Regions from separate parts of the Sporosarcina beigongshangi genome, predicted to be linked through region 4. Evidence: riboswitches for the same ligand, from Rfam matches in the RefSeq annotation. Region 4 holds a riboswitch; each other region holds the start of a gene.
The links. Region 4 has a riboswitch for S-adenosylmethionine ahead of metK (methionine adenosyltransferase). Riboswitches for the same ligand answer to the same signal wherever they lie in the genome.

Region 1 (4,205 bases), on a different contig from region 4:
CCGTTTTCTCCGCGTCATTAAATTTCAATTCCGCTTCAGCCGCCTCAGCAATTTCCTTCTCCATCTGTTCATCCCATTTACCTGTCCACTCTTTGATTTTATTCGCAAAAGAAAATTTCCCAAGCTTCACAACATCTTGTTGCTCTTTCGTCAATTGTCTATGAAGCTCATCACGTAGCACAATGGCCTCCTTTAACTGAACCTCTGCCCCATCAAGTCGCCTTTTAATACGATTATACGCAGTCCGCCTCATCGTTAGATCCATTTGCCGTTCATGTATATCCTGCCTCATCGCCCACACCCCTTTTACCTATATACGGAAATGAATGGACGAAGTTTCACTCTATTCATAAAGATTCTTTGTCGAACATGTGTGGACAAATTTCTCTTCAAACAACCAAAGCGAAGTAAATTAGTTACCCACATGTGGATAATCAACCAATTCTCACTAAACAACAGCTTGTCCACATTCATATGTTGATTACTAGCAAATATGACTGAATCTGTTAGTAAGTCAGTGGGCGAAAACTATTTCTATTCGTACATTCCAAGGCTTATCCACATAAAGGCGTGTATAGTAGAGGTACTGTCACCTTATGAAAACATCTCTCGCAATCGGTAAACCGATGCACAAACAATCTTCACTGTCCCTTTTATTGCAAAATAAATAACCCTGAGCAAAGCGAATGGGCTTTGTTCAGGATTATTTATTTTACTTCCAAACTTCCTTTGCAACATCTACGATAAACTTTAATTTCTCCCATTGCTCATCTTCTGTCAGCTTGTTGCCATGATGTGTAGAAGCGAAGCCACATTGTGGGCTAAGGCACAGTTGTTCAAGTGGCACATACTTTGCCGCCTCCTGAATACGCGCTTTAATCGTTTCTTTGTCTTCTAGTTTACCGTCTTTCGATGTGACAACACCAAGGACGACATTTGCACCTCCGTTTGGTATATGGTCCAATGGTTGAAAGTCTCCTGAACGCTCATCGTCATATTCCAAGAAGAAGCCATCTACTTTTTCCTTCGCGAATAATGTTGGTGCAATCAGTCCATAGCTACCTTGGAATGCCCACGTCGATTGGTAATTTCCACGGCATAAGTGCGTTGTGACGATTAAATCTTCCGGCTTTCCTTCCAACACACCGTTGATGACACGTAAGGCTAGATCTATAAATTGTTCTCTTGTATAGCCTTGATCGCCGAACTGAAGATCAGGCGAAGAAAGTGCCGCAATGTAAACATCATCCAATTGTAAATAACGAACGCCCGCATCGTAAAAGGCTTTTAACGCATCTTGATAAGCTTTGATGATATCCACCGCATATGCTTCGTAGTCGGGATATACCGCTGCGTTGAAAATATCAGGATGGAATAATTGGTTCGGGCTCGGAATCGTTTGTTTGGCAACCGCACGACCATCGACAATTTTATTGAATTCGACAAAGTCCTTAATGAAAGGATGATCTGAATTAAATGAGATTTTTCCCGTTGTACGAATGTTGTAGCGTTCAGTTTCTACACCATCAAACTCATAGCCCGTTTCTGGCACATAACCTTCGATGCCATTTAGATGCTCCAAGAAGTCCAAATGCCACCATGTACGTCTAAATTCACCATCCGTCACAAGCTCCAAGCCGACTTCAATTTGCTTATCGACAACACGCTTAATTTCCTGCGTTTCAACTTCACGTAATTGTTGTGCTGTAAGCGTACCTTCTTTGAATTCTTTTCGAGCTTGGTGCAAATTATCTGGACGTAGTAAACTTCCTACGTGATCTGCTCTGAATGGCGCTTTCGTTACAGTAGTTGATGTATTTGTCATGGTAAATTCCTTCTTTCTATTTTTAGTAGTAAATGATGATCTTATAGTAAGAGCACAAATGAGTGCTGCTACTTGCTTATCTTGGGGCAGTATCGCGAATGAGCGTACTGTTTGATTAATCCATTCGACATAAATTCCCTCCCTATTTCCTTGAAGGTAACAGTCTCCAGATAGAACAAAAAAACCTCTTCTACAATTCAAGAAGAGGTTTTGGCAATTTCGCTTTTTGCTCTTCTTATCTTCAAGCTACAAGCAAAATGCTTCGGCTTCTGGAATTAGCACAGTACTAAAAAAGTCTGTTGCTGAGGTATCAAAGGGCCAGTCCCTCCACCTCTCTGGATAAGAAAGTTACGTATTCAGTTGGTAGCTCATACTTTACATGCCCCTAAATAGAATGTCAACAGGTAAAGTGAAAACTATTTTAAATTGACATACTATTCGTTCAGATTAATGCTTCATCTCACTCCGCAATTTCCGATGTTCACGACGTGCTGGTGCCGTGTCGAACAAGCTCTTTTCAACTTCCGTTTCCGGATAAATACCCGGCACTGGCGTAGGTTTATTGTTTTCATCCATAGCAACCATCGTCAAAAAGGATTCTGTTGTCAATTTCGTTACACCCGTTAATAGATTCATTGAATGGACAGATACGAAAACCTCCATCGACGTTCTTCCCGTTGATGTGACAATTGCTTCAAGCTCTAGCACATCACCGACACGTGCAGATGACATGAAATCAACTGAATCAATTGAGGCAGTAACAACTGCCGTATTTGAGTGTTTCATTGCCGTAATTGCAGCAATTTCATCTATATAGGCGAGGACCTGTCCCCCAAAAATCGTCTGAAGGTGATTGGTATCTGGCGGTAAAACTAGTTTCGTCTGGATTGTGCGCGATTGGCCCATAGGTCTATTTTCTATCATCGAATTCTCTCCCTAGTAACATTACTTGAATACAGTATACACCTAATCAGGCATTTTCCACGAACTGAAAACTGAAAATCGATTAGGGAGCTTTTAGTAACTGTCAAGATAAATCAACATGCCTTCCACCGCCAAAAAGGACACCCTTCGCAAGGGTGTCCTTTTAAACCATATCCGCCAGCAACGCATACACGCGCTTCATTTCTTCTTGCATCTTCCACTGGTCGACCGCCAGCCATCTGCAGTGAATTGCATTGCCTTCAAGCCTCGTTATACCGGCCTTCAATCCCTCTTCAATCCGCAACGTTTCCTGCAATGCGCGCACATCAACATCCTTGGCATTCGGCGAAACAAGCCAAATGGAACCGACATACATCGCTCCCTCAAGGACACCTATGCTACCAAGGTCAACATCCTGCGGTGCAAAATGTAGCGAGTCAAAAGCGATCAACTCATCCTCAACGAAAATCTTAAAATTCGACCGAAATGATTGATAATCAAATACCTCACCACGTTTTTCACGTCCAGGCGCGACAATCTCGCCCCATAATATCGTCGCATCATCCGCAACTCGTAGCGTTGTGTCCACTTGAAATTTCGCGTCAACAAATGGAATAAGCACCTCAGGCATCCACTCCAAACGCGAACGTTCCGCAAGGTCGACCTCGATTGTAAACAGGCATATATCACCCGTATGCGACGGATAGATTTTCAACGCCGATTGCTGCGTCAACCGTACTCGACTATCTGGTCCAAGCTTCACTGTAATATCATTGCGATCCCCCGATACCATCCCGCCAGACGACTCCATAATATAGACGGTCGCAGTCGGATCTTGTCCTTCGTACAATTCCCGACTCGCCTTCAACGGAGGCTGTTGGTAAACATGCGGCATCCGTGTAAAGCCTCTCCTTAATTCGAATGCCATATCCAGTTTCCCGTGATGGATGGCGCGGGTTGGTTTAAGCACCTGCACCTTCCAACAGCATACTGTGCTTGATCCAATCGACTACTTTATCAACATTTTTCTGCGTTCGTACATCCGTGAAAATATATGGACGACCATTACGCATTTTTTTTGCATCACTATCCATCAATTCAAGATCCACGCCAACATACGGAGCTAAATCAGTTTTATTAATTAATAATAAATCTGAGCGCGTTAATGCTGGACCGCCTTTACGCGGAATATCCTGACCTTCTGCAACATCAATGACATAGATATAACCGTCAACAAGCTCAGGGCTAAACGTCGCAGACAAATTATCGCCGCCACTTTCCACAAAGATAATATCCAAGTCGGCAAAACGGTTTTTCAGTTCATCTATTGCTGCAAAGTTCATCGAAGCATCTTCACGAATGGCTGTATGCGGGCAACCTCCCGTTTCAACACCTAAAATGCGGTTCTCTTCCAACACACCACTATTTATTAAAAATTGAGCGTCTTCACGTGTGT
Region 2 (4,205 bases), on a different contig from region 4:
TCTTTAAAATGTTCTGGATATTTTTGTGGCTCATAATCAATAAGAATATTGTTGACCCGCTCTTCAATCGGTAAATGTATACTAAGTTGTACGCCTGTTTCTTTTTTATCGAATAAGAAAGGGGGCATACTGACTTTGCCAATTCGTCTGCTTTCGCCTTCGATAAAAACATAGGGCGCTGTTCTCAGTCGGACCAATTCATGGACGAGTAGTGAGTCGAATTTCTTTTGGTTGCTGGGCTCCAATCCAATTTGACCGAAGATAGAACCGCGATGTCCAGCCATGTTTTCTAAATCGAGAATGGGAAATCCTTTGTCAGCTAGTTTCTTCAAAATAGCTGTTTTGCCTGATCCGGTATAGCCGTTAAGTACAACAAAGGTCGGTGGGAAGTCCTCGCGTTCTAACTCATGGACAACCCATTGCCGAAAAGTACGGACCCCGCCAGCCAACCGAGTCGTATGGATACCCATTAAGTCGAGGACAGTGGCAGCCGTTTTACTGCGCATACCGCCACGCCAACAAAATACTGTTATGGGTGTTTCAATTTGTTTGAATGCGCGAATGAAATCAGGTAACTTCTTTGAAAAGACTTCAAGTCCTCGTTCCTTCGCAGCATCTTGTCCAACCTGCTTATAGAGCGTTCCGATTTCAGCCCGTTCCTCGTCATCAAAAACGGGAATATTGATGCTACCAGGAATGGTTGCTTCATTAAATTCTTTCGGGGACCGTACATCGATGAATGTATGTGGTCCCTTGGCTTGTACGGCTAATAATTCGTCTATCGTTAAGTCTCTAAACACTTTCTTCACCTTCTACACTAAATTATGAAACAACGATACGACCTTTATTATCCTCTGTTACTTCTCCGATAATTCGTGCGTCAACGCCTTGTTGTTGAAGATCATTCAGCAATTGTGTAGCTTCCTGCTCTGCCAATGCAATGAGTAACCCGCCAGATGTGACAGCATCACATAAAATCCAACGGTCAATTTGATCGAGTGTATCTGCATATGTCACAACATTTGCTACGTGGGCAAAGTTGTTTTTTGTGCCTCCAGGTACTTTACCTGCTGCGGCAAGTTCCTTTGTGCGTGGTAAAATGGGCACTTGAGTGGCATGGATATGAATGCCGACATCACTTGCTTTGGCCATTTCAGATGTATGACCAAGCAACCCGAAGCCTGTCACATCCGTAGCAGCATGGACATTGTACTTCGCCATTGCTTCGGCAGCTGTTTTATTAAGTGTAGTCATTACTTTTGTCACTTCAACGACTTCATCTTCAGACAATAACCCATTTTTCAATGATGTTGTGTAGATGCCAACGCCAATTGGTTTTGTTAATAATAATTTGTCGCCAGGTTTTGCCCCCGCATTTGTCCGTACTTTATCCGGATGAACGACGCCTGTGACGGCTAATCCAAATTTGGGTTCCTGGTCGTCAATGGAATGTCCACCAACAAGTGTGACGCCAGCCTCTTTTAATTTATCACCAGCGCCTCGTAAAATATCCGAAAGGATGTCTTTATCCAAAGTAGCAATCGGGAAAGCTACGATATTCAATGCTGTAATGGGCTTACCACCCATCGCATAGACATCGCTGATGGCATTGGTCGCCGCAATTTGTCCGAAATCATAGGGATCATCGACAATCGGTGTGAAAAAGTCGAGTGTTTGTACCATTGCGATATCGTCTGTCAGTTTATAAACACCTGCGTCGTCACTTGTATCGAGACCGACGAGTAAATTTGGATCGGGCATAGCAGGCGGAAGCCCACGTAATACTTGCGCCAAGTCGGCAGGACCAATTTTACAGCCGCAGCCGCCTTTTGTTGTGAGTGAAGTCAATTTTACTGGAATCGTATTCTCCATCATGCATCCACCTTTCGATTGTAAATCTGTTATTAATCTTAACACAATGATGGGAAATACTTATTAGATGTTGAACTAATGATTCCCCGTAATCTTCAGCGAAGGTGCCTTTCTAAATTCATCACTTCCAAAAAGGTATTGCAAATTTTCTATAAATAGCGTAAGGTTGTCAATAATAGAAATAGATCTTCAATTAGCAGTAAAAACAATTTAATAGTTTTTCTTATCTAGAGAGGTATAGGGACTGGCCCGTTGACACCTCAGCAACCACCATTATTGGTACGGTGCTAATTCCAGCAAGTCGAAAAATTGGCTTGATAGATGAGGAAAAGACTTAGTCGAATGCAGAGTCTTCTTCCTTTATTCAATAAAGGAAGAAGCTTTTTTGTTTCTATATAAATTTTTTAAACTAGCTATATGGAAATTGGAACTAGAGAGGGGATAGGCAGTTGGCAAATTTACTTGAGACGATGAAGGAACGTATTTTAATTGGTGATGGTGCGATGGGAACATTACTTTATACAAACGGGGTAGACCGTTGTTTTGAGGAGCTAAATTTGACGCATCCTGAACAAGTGCTTCACGTTCATCAAGCCTATATCGGGGCAGGGGCTGATGTGATTCAAACGAATACATATGGTGCCAACTATATAAAGTTAGCGCGTTATGGACTAGAGGATAGTGTCGAAGAAATCAATAAGGCGGCCGTTGCTATTGCTAAAAAAGCTGCGGGGAAAAATACATTTATTCTCGGAACGATTGGGGGCATTCATGGTTCCAAAACATTGATTGGTACTAAGGAAGAGATCGAGCAAAGCTTTAAGCAGCAACTACAGTGTCTGCTTGCTGAAGGTGTGGATGGCATTCTATTAGAAACCTATTATGATTTTGATGAATTAACAGCAGTGCTCAAAATTGCACGGGAAGCGACGGATATTCCCATTATTACGAATGTCTCGATGCATGAGGCGGGTGTCCTTCAAAATGGCTTGGCGCTCGCAGATGCTTTGCAGCAGTTGGAAGCGTTAGGCGCAGATGTTGTGGGAGTCAATTGTGGATTAGGACCATACCATATGCTGAAAGCTTTAGAGGAAGTCCCGTTGCCGAAGCATGCCTTATTGGCTGTGTACCCGAATGCTAGCTTCCCGAGCTATACGGATGGCAAATTGACGTATGAAAATGAACCTGATTATTTTGGTAAACTGGCACCTAATTTTCGTAAGGAGGGTGTCGGATTACTTGGAGGATGTTGTGGCACGACACCGGCACATATACGTGCACTGGTGGATGGGCTAACGAATCGGGTGCATGTGCAAGATAAGCAAGTGAAAGAACAAGCGGCGAAAATGAATGCTACGGAGCCAAAGAACCTTGATAAACCAACCTTGCTTGAAACGGTGAAAAAAAGACATTCGATTATTGTGGAATTGGATGCACCTAAACACTTAAATACAGCTACTTTTTTTGAAGGGGCACAGGCCCTGCATAATGCAGGTGTGGATGCCATTACATTGGCTGATAATTCCCTGGCATCCCCAAGAATTTGTAATGCATCAATGGGGTCATTAGTAAAACAAAATATTGGTGCAACGCCTCTTGTCCATGTGACCTGTCGAGATCGTAACATCATCGGCCTGCAATCACATCTCATGGGACTCCACACAATGGGTATTACTGAATTATTGGCAATCACAGGAGATCCAACGAAAATTGGTGATTTCCCTGGTGCAACATCCGTTTTCGATGTGACATCCTTTGAATTGATTCAACTCATTAAGCAATTTAATGAAGGGATTTCATGGTCTGGGAAGTCGTTGCAACAGAAAACTTCGTTTACAGTAGCGGCGGCCTTTAACCCGAATGTTCGTCATATCGATCGAGCTGTACAACGAATGGAGAAGAAAATAGAGGCTGGGGCTGATTATTTTATCACGCAGCCAATCTATAGCCCAGAAAAAATTATTGAATTGTACGAAGCAACAAAGCATATCGAAGCTCCGATTTATATCGGTATTATGCCGTTGACGTCATCACAAAATGCAGAGTTTCTTCACAATGAAGTGCCGGGTATTAAGCTGACAGATGAAGTTCGGGCAAGAATGGGGCTGTTTGCGGGAGACCGTGAACAGTCTACGCGAGAGGGCATAGCCGTTGCAAAGGAATTGATTGACGTTGCTTTGGAACATTTCCATGGTATCTATTTGATTACACCGTTTATACGTTATGATATGACGGTTGATTTAACGGAATATATTCATGAAAAAGTGGATGCTGGTGTGACAAAAGAGCCAAAACAAGCGGGTAGTGTTGTTTATTGATAAAGCCGACATGGT
Region 3 (4,205 bases), on a different contig from region 4:
TCAGTGCAAACAGAAGGATAAGTGCCATTGGAATTAGCTTCATGAAAATCTTAAAGCCAACTGGATCTGATGGAATGAGGAAGATATAGATGGCTCCCGTAATCACAATGGCAGTGAGTAATAATTTTTGAATCATTCGTGCAACCCCTTTCCCTAATACCTTTCGAGAAATAGGAAAGAAAATCCTGCCTGGATGATAGGATTCTGTTGAGAAGTAGCTGCGTATTCAATTTAGGTAGTCGAGTTTGCGTCAGAGGGATCCAGTTTGCCCAATTGGTAGCTTCGGTTTGCTCCAAACCTTTCCAAAATAAAAAATTGCCTACCACTAGAAAAATTTCCCGGTGGTAGGCAGTTAAAAAATCGTCAGACGACTGAATAGTTCTTGTGTGCAACAACAGTTAGATTGGATGCGGCCCCAATGAGTTCAGCATCCTTTGAAGAAATCTCCACAATGACAGAGTTTTCGAGAATTTTAAAAATCGTACCATTTACTTCATGGTCGTTACGGACAAACGAAATCTTTTCATCGATTCTGCGCGCTGCGACAAAATCCGATACATCTTTTTCCTTACGTGGAAAAGCCATTCGAATTCCCCCTAGTGTTTATTTTCATCTTTGCCCTTTATAAAGTAAAAAATGCTTAGGTTAAATCCTAAGCGAGGCATAAAAGACGAAACACAACTCAACGAAAATGATAGATCACAAGTTGTCTATTAACTAGTATACCATATTTTGACGGAATTTGCAGGAATGTCGATTCCAACAGGATTTCGAGCGTATCTCATTACGTTGTCGATGATTGAAATATAGATTTTTCATCGACAATCATTTCTTTTTAAACACCGCTGAAACTCGCTTCTCACTACCTACTTTCATCCGTTGGAAGTTCTCGATATGCTTCCAAATCGCAAGCATGAATAATACAATTGCAATGACAATGGGCCAGTAGCCTTCTGACCAAAATGCTAGGGTCAAGAATGTCACGTATAACATCAAAACGCCAAACACCAGAAAGTTAGTCGTAAGTGCAACGACAACCAACAAGGCAAATCCAACGAGCCCGAAACGCCAATCGAGAGCGAGTAATACGCCGATGACCGTAGCAGTTCCTTTGCCACCGTTGAACTGCATGTAAAACGGAAAGTTATGTCCGGCAACAGTTGCGGCACCTACCAAAAATAGTAGTAATGCGACATCATCAGCAGGTAATCCCGCATTCCCTGAAAAAAAGTGTACAAGCAGCACAGCAAGTGCACCTTTCCCGATATCAATCGCCGCCACAAGCGCACCAAACTTTTTCCCCAAGACAATCGTAGCGTTCGAAGCACCGGCATTTTTGACCCCAGTTTCTTTTAAATTAACACCTGAAATCTTCGTTGCAACAACCGAACCATGTAAGCATCCGATTAAATATCCGCACAGTAGCACCGCTATAACCCACAGCCACATACTAATTCCCCCAAACTAGTGATTATCCAATCCCCAAGCTTTGTTGGGAAGACTCTTTATGTCAACATCTATAATGATAACATTATAGAGTAAATACAAGTTTCAGAAAAATTTTTCAATAAACACTTGACATTGTATTGAGAATTCGCCTATACTACTTCACAAGATGGAAAACTAAATCAATCAAACTCTTATCAAGAGCGGCGGAGGGACTAGGCCCTGCGATGCCCGGCAACCGGCAAGTGACTAACTTGCACAGGTGCTACTTCCTACAGATTCGTGTAAGCGGTCTGAAAGATAAGAGGAGGAATAAGCGAAAGCGTAACCCTCTTCTTAGCGTTAAGCGAAGGGGGTTATTTTTTATTCCTGATTTATCCCCGACGCCTCCGCACTTATCCAAAAAATATCCATCTAAAAAACTTCTGGAGGTAATGACAATGACAAAACTTCAACCCGAAACACTTCTTCTACATGGTGGCCAAGAGCCGGATCCGGTAACAGGATCACGCGCGGTGCCGATTCACAGAACAACCTCTTTCGTATTCCGTGACACGGAGCATGCACAAAATTTATTTGCTTTGAAGGAAGCCGGCAATATTTATTCTCGTATTATGAATCCAACGGTCGATGTTTTTGAAAAGCGCGTTGCTTTATTAGAAGGTGGAGCGGCAGCAGTTGCTCTATCTTCAGGAATGGCAGCTATTGCGTTTTCGATTTTAAATATCGCAGGTGCTGGAGATGAAATCGTAGCAGCAAGTAATTTGTACGGAGGTACTTATAATTTATTCGCGGTATCACTTCCACGCTACGGCATCAACGTGAAGTTTGTGGATGCGACGGACCCTGAAAACTTCCGTGCAGCCATTACAGATAAAACAAAGGCGATTTTCGCTGAAACAATTGGTAACCCAAGCCTTCATGTGCTCGATATTGAAGCAGTTGCAAACATCGCACACGACAATGGGCTTCCACTACTCATCGATAATACATTCCCATCACCGTATGGCTCGAATCCTATCGACTTTGGCGCAGACGTTGTCATTCATTCTGCAACGAAATGGATTGGTGGACACGGGACATCTATCGGTGGTGTGGCAATCGATGCTGGTAAATTTGACTGGACACAAGGACGATTCCCTGGCTTTACGGAGCCAGATGAAACGTATCATGGAATCCGTTATGGTATTGACGCGGCAGGTGCAGCATTTGCTACGAAACTTCGTGTTCAAGCACTGCGTGACTTCGGTCCATGCTTGAGCCCAGACAATGCATTTGCTTTCCTACAAGGGCTTGAAACATTGCATTTACGTGTGGAAAAGCATAATGCCAATGCGCTTAAAGTGGCAGATTATTTGAAACAGCATCCGTCAGTGGAGTGGGTAACGTACACGGGTCAGGAAGACCATCCATCGGCTGCCAATGCGAAAAAATATTTGAAAAACGGCTTTGGATCGATTATCGTCTTCGGTATTAAGGGTGGGCGTGAAGCGGGTCGTAATTTGATAGATAATGTTAACATTTGGTCGCATGTTGCCAACGTTGGGGATGCGAAATCACTCATTATTCACCCGGCTTCAACAACGCATCAGCAGCTATCGGCAGAGGGGCTTGAAAAAGCAGGCGTCAAAGAAGAATTGATTCGCCTATCAGTTGGACTGGAAGCGGTAGAAGATATTATCGCAGACCTTGCACAGGCCATTGAGAAGGCAGTACCAGTAACAGCATGACCTTAACTTCTATCTAGCAGGATTTTTACCCTCCCGCTGATTAGTAAGCAATTCATGGAGGTGGCGGTATGTCGTCAATCAAAGTCGCTATACTCGGTTTTGGCACTGTAGGCGAAGGAATTTATAGGATTTTGAATGAAAGAAAAGAAGACATTCAGCAAGAAACGGGTCATACGATTGACATCGTGTCTATTCTCGTACGTGATACGTCGAAAGAACGATTGGCAACACCAGAAACAAAGTTCACAGATGATGTCCAAGAGATTTTGTCGAATCCCGCTATTGATGTCATATTTGAAGCAATTGTTGGTGAAGAACCGGCATTCCGCTATTTAACAGAAGCAATTGACAAGGGCATTCATGTCATTACGGCCAATAAAACGATGTTTGCAAAGCGTGGTCAGGAACTTGCCAGACACGCGGAATCTCGTGACGTTCAAGCGCGATATGAGGCGACAACAGCAGGTGGCGTTCCAATTATCCGGACGATTACGAGCTTGTTGCCAGCAGATCGTGTACGGCGTATTCGCGGAATTTTGAATGGTACATCGAATTTTATCCTCACGAAAATGCGTGAGGAGGAAGTATCATTCGAAGTAGCATTGAAAGAAGCGCAAGCGCTAGGCTATGCGGAAGCAGATCCAACGGATGATATCGGTGGTAAAGATGCGTTCCGCAAACTGATGATTTTAAGCGGCTTGGCATTCGGCAGCCAGCCAGATTGGCAAGATGTTCCGATTGTTGGCATCGACGAGGTAACGATTGAAGGTGTGAAGGATGCGGCAGCGGGGAATCTCCGCTATCGCCATGTTGCTGACATTATAGTAGATGACAGTGGAATGTTGTCCGGCAGTGTTGGTCCTGTACTTATCGGTGCGGATCACCCGTTGTACAGCGTTGATGGGGTAGACAATGCAATTATTGTAGACACAGACCATCTCGGTTCGTTGACACTTATTGGTCCTGGCGCGGGTATGTATCCAACCGGCAGCGCAATGGTTGGCGACTTTTTGCAGATTATAGGGAAAC
Region 4 (4,205 bases):
GAAAAACGTTTATAAAGATTGCGACATGTCTATCCATCGGTTTTATCAACAGTACAAACATTATTTTTCTAACAGTAATAAATGACTCTAATCATTCCGCAAGTTCCCTTAACCTGTTCACATTAATTTCCCCTGTTAATCGTTTATAAAAAAAGAAATTATCTCTTAAAGTATCTTCGCTATTTACTATAGTTTTTGAAATTAACTTATCTTTCTTATCGTAAAATTTCACTCTAAATCCAGCACCCATTCTACCAAATGCTACTCCCGAAATCTTAAAATCAACATTTTCAAAGTCCGAAATTATTTCTTTAATCTCAGCTGCATCTGTGATTTCCTTAAATCCTCCTGTATTTCCGTTCAAAATAGTGATTTTTGCTATTTCCTCTGAATCACCTATTATCCTTTTACAAATCTGCTTATCGAAAAAAGCACAGCAAGTGGAATCACCCCCACTCACTGTGCCTTTTTTCTTTACAATTACTGTCCCGCTTGTTCTTTCAAAGCAGCAGCTCTGTCTGTTTGCTCCCATGGTAATTCGATGTCTGTACGGCCGAAGTGACCGTAAGCAGCTGTTTGTTTATAAATTGGACGACGTAGGTCAAGCATTTTGATGATGCCGGCTGGACGAAGATCGAATAATCCACGTACAAGCTCCACCAATTTGCTTTCTGCTACTGTGCCTGTTCCAAATGTATCAATCGAAATCGATACAGGTTGCGCTACACCAATTGCATAGGCAAGTTGGACTTCACAACGATCTGCAAGTCCCGCGGCCACGATGTTTTTCGCCACATAACGAGCCGCATAAGAAGCGGAACGGTCCACTTTTGTTGCATCTTTCCCAGAGAATGCACCGCCACCATGACGTGCATAGCCACCGTATGTGTCCACGATGATTTTACGACCTGTTAGACCCGCATCTCCTTGTGGTCCACCAATAACAAAACGTCCCGTTGGGTTAATGAAGTATTTCGTATTGTCGTCAATCAATTCAACTGGTACTACAGCGTCAATGACAACTTCTTTTATGTCATGCTGAATTTGCTCAAGCGTCACTTCCGGATGATGTTGTGTTGAAATGACGATTGTATCGATTCGAACTGGATTATTCTGTTCATCATACTCAACTGTCACTTGCGTTTTCCCGTCAGGGCGTAAGTAATCTAGCGTCTCTTCTTTACGTACTTGTGCAAGACGACGTGAAAGTTTGTGCGCAAGGCTAATTGGAAGTGGCATCAATTCTGGTGTTTCATTGCAAGCATAACCGAACATCAAACCTTGGTCACCTGCACCGATTGCTTCAAGTTCATCTTCCGTCATAGAACCTTCGCGTGCTTCTAGTGCTTGGTCAACGCCCGCAGCAATGTCAGCTGATTGTTCGTCGATTGCAGTCAAAACTGCTGATGTTTCCCAATCAAAACCATATTTCGCACGTGTATAGCCAATTTCTTTTACTGTTTCACGAACAACTTTTGGAATATCTACGTAAGTCGTCGTCGTAATTTCTCCTGCCACTAGGACAAGCCCAGTCGTAATCGTTGTTTCACATGCGACACGCGCATTTGGATCTTCTAGTAAAATCGCATCTAAAATAGCATCCGAAATTTGGTCACACATTTTGTCCGGATGTCCTTCTGTTACTGATTCTGATGTAAATAGTCGACGATTTGTCATGTTAGTTCCTCCTATATCCTACGAGATTGATACGGTACTCATATGTCCCATGTAGAGTCCCATTCCTATAGGGAAAGGAACTGCAAGCCATTGCGAGCTCTATACACGAGGATAAAGGGCGATATCATATAATCAATTACGCCTCGGCGTAATTGCGTCCCAATTTTGAATTGCGCGGGCGCAATTAACTCCCTTCAAAATTTGTGCCATCCGCCGGAGGCTTTATCTTTGTTTAACAAGTATTGTATGCCTGCTGAACAAAGATAAAAGCCCTTCACTCACGTATTAACTACATGAGTGAAGGGCATGATTTCTAAAGCACCTTTCACTCTTATCATCCAAAATATTTATCTGTACCCAGATAAATACCTTGCTACAGGTTTGGCACCTTCGCGTAGACAACATGGTCTTTGCAGGTTGCCGGGTTTCATAGGGCCTGACCCCTCCACCAGCTCGGGATAAGAGTATCCGTTCAACTATCCATACTACGTAAATTATCGATTTTTGTCAATTAATTTTGATGTTTTGCATATAAATACGTTGCAAACGTATTTGCGCCCAGATTTTTCTCGAGCTTGCTCGAGAAATTCCTTTAAAAAATCTGTGGCATCCGCCGGAGGCATTAACTTGATTCAGCAGGGGTTCTTCTGCTGAATCAAGTTAATTAGTTGCAGTTTGAATTAGTATAGACTATTATTCTTAATGTGTTATACTAATTAAAAATAAGATGTCACCCACTGCATGGGTCTATATCAAAAGGATGGTAGATGACTATGATATCAGCGAAAATGAGCGACAAGCTTAAAGATCTTCTTTCAGGTAAAAATGTAAAAATTCAGCTTTCTGTTCCACAGCTTGTTGAAAAGGCAACAGCACGTGGAGAAGCGCAATTAACTGCCGATGGCGCGATCACGGCACAAACTGGCAAGTATACGGGTCGCTCCCCTAAAGATAAATACATCGTTGAAGAAGCATCTACAAAAGACAAAATTGATTGGGGCAACGTAAACCGCCCGATTTCTTCTGAAATTTTTGATTCACTATATAATAAAGTCATTAACCACTTAAAAGTCAATGATGAGCTATTCGTTTTCAAAGGATTTGCAGGTGCTGACCCGGCCTCACGCCTAGCTATTCAAGTCGTCAATGAGTTTGCATGGCATAATCTGTTCGTTCATAACCTATTCATTCGTCCAACAAAAGAGGAATTGAACAATCATGAGGCGCAATTCACGATTCTTTCTGCTCCTACCTTTAAAGCAGACCCTGCAGTTGATGGGACGAATTCAGAGACATTCATCATTGTTTCAATGGAAAAACGAATCGTCTTAATTGGTGGAACTGAATACGCTGGTGAAATGAAAAAATCAATCTTTTCTATTATGAACCACCTGCTTCCAGAAAACGATATACTCCCTATGCACTGTTCAGCTAACGTTGGTCAAGATGGAGATGTCGCCTTGTTCTTTGGGCTGTCTGGCACAGGGAAAACAACGCTTTCCGCATCTGCAGACCGCAAACTAATCGGTGATGATGAGCATGGCTGGTCTGACAATGGTGTATTCAATATGGAAGGCGGATGTTATGCAAAATGCATTAATTTATCACAAGAAAAAGAACCTGAAATCTTTGGCGCCATTCGTTTCGGTTCCGTTTTAGAAAACGTTGTTGTCGATCCAGACACACGTATTCCTGATTATAATGATGGTTCATTAACTGAAAACACACGGGCGGCATACCCAATTCAAGCAATCGATAACATCGTCGATCCTTCTGTTGCAGGTCATCCGAAAACAATTGTTTTCTTAACTGCAGACGCATTTGGCGTGTTGCCTCCGATTTCGAAATTGACAAAAGAACAGGCCATGTACCACTTCCTAAGCGGTTTCACATCGAAGCTTGCGGGAACGGAGCGTGGCATTACGTCACCTGAAGCTACCTTCTCGACATGCTTCGGCTCGCCCTTCTTACCGCTCCCTGCAACGGTTTACGCAGAAATGCTTGGTAAGAAAATCGACGAGCATGGTGCACAAGTATTCCTTGTCAACACAGGCTGGACTGGTGGCGTATACGGCGTCGGAAAACGTATGGATCTGAAACACACACGCGCAATGGTATGTGCTGCACTTGCAGGGCAATTGAACGATGTTGACACAACGACAAACGATATATTCGGTCTTGAAATGCCAAACGCTATCGAAGGGGTTCCAGCAGAGGTCTTGAACCCACGTAATGCATGGACTGACGGCACTGCTTATGATGTAAAAGCAAATGAATTGGCGGATTTATTCCGTAAAAACTTTAAGAAATTCGGTACAGTTTCTGAAGACATTTCTCTTAAGGGCGGACCTATTGCTTAATAGTTTAAACAGGGTAACACATACTACATGTGCTACCCTGTTTTTATTTTTAGTCATATACATGTATAGTGAAATCTCCTTCAAAAAAGGACTTTACCTCATCAATTTCCGCTTTCTGTTGTAAATAAAAAACTACTTCACCACCATAGTGTCCTACTATTAACACTA

Region 1: another riboswitch for S-adenosylmethionine. It lies ahead of R2B77_RS11880 (5-methyltetrahydropteroyltriglutamate--homocysteine S-methyltransferase); the one in region 4 lies ahead of metK (methionine adenosyltransferase).
Region 2: another riboswitch for S-adenosylmethionine. It lies ahead of R2B77_RS15415 (bifunctional homocysteine S-methyltransferase/methylenetetrahydrofolate reductase); the one in region 4 lies ahead of metK (methionine adenosyltransferase).
Region 3: another riboswitch for S-adenosylmethionine. It lies ahead of R2B77_RS05145 (O-acetylhomoserine aminocarboxypropyltransferase/cysteine synthase family protein); the one in region 4 lies ahead of metK (methionine adenosyltransferase).

Annotation. Positions count from the first base shown of each region.
Region 1 covers NZ_JAWLIR010000023.1:112,041-116,245, reverse strand. Annotated here, with positions in the region: gene R2B77_RS11885 (hypothetical protein) at 1-292, opposite strand, end outside; gene R2B77_RS11880 (5-methyltetrahydropteroyltriglutamate--homocysteine S-methyltransferase) at 713-1,825, opposite strand; SAM riboswitch class I at 2,058-2,171, opposite strand; gene R2B77_RS11875 (acyl-CoA thioesterase) at 2,273-2,749, opposite strand; gene R2B77_RS11870 (urease accessory protein UreD) at 2,913-3,719, opposite strand; gene ureG (urease accessory protein UreG) at 3,712-4,205, opposite strand, start outside.
Region 2 covers NZ_JAWLIR010000041.1:27,094-31,298, forward strand. Annotated here, with positions in the region: gene mnmH (tRNA 2-selenouridine(34) synthase MnmH) at 1-800, opposite strand, end outside; gene selD (selenide, water dikinase SelD) at 823-1,875, opposite strand; SAM riboswitch class I at 2,093-2,200, shown strand; gene R2B77_RS15415 (bifunctional homocysteine S-methyltransferase/methylenetetrahydrofolate reductase) at 2,322-4,190, shown strand.
Region 3 covers NZ_JAWLIR010000006.1:139,721-143,925, forward strand. Annotated here, with positions in the region: gene R2B77_RS05130 (lysoplasmalogenase) at 1-136, opposite strand, end outside; gene R2B77_RS05135 (DUF2187 family protein) at 364-585, opposite strand; gene R2B77_RS05140 (glycerol-3-phosphate acyltransferase) at 826-1,449, opposite strand; SAM riboswitch class I at 1,638-1,753, shown strand; gene R2B77_RS05145 (O-acetylhomoserine aminocarboxypropyltransferase/cysteine synthase family protein) at 1,887-3,176, shown strand; gene R2B77_RS05150 (homoserine dehydrogenase) at 3,245-4,205, shown strand, end outside.
Region 4 covers NZ_JAWLIR010000009.1:1,320-5,524, forward strand. Annotated here, with positions in the region: gene R2B77_RS07130 (hypothetical protein) at 92-532, opposite strand; gene metK (methionine adenosyltransferase) at 481-1,677, opposite strand; SAM riboswitch class I at 2,006-2,142, opposite strand; gene pckA (phosphoenolpyruvate carboxykinase (ATP)) at 2,451-4,037, shown strand; gene R2B77_RS07145 (hypothetical protein) at 4,087-4,205, opposite strand, start outside.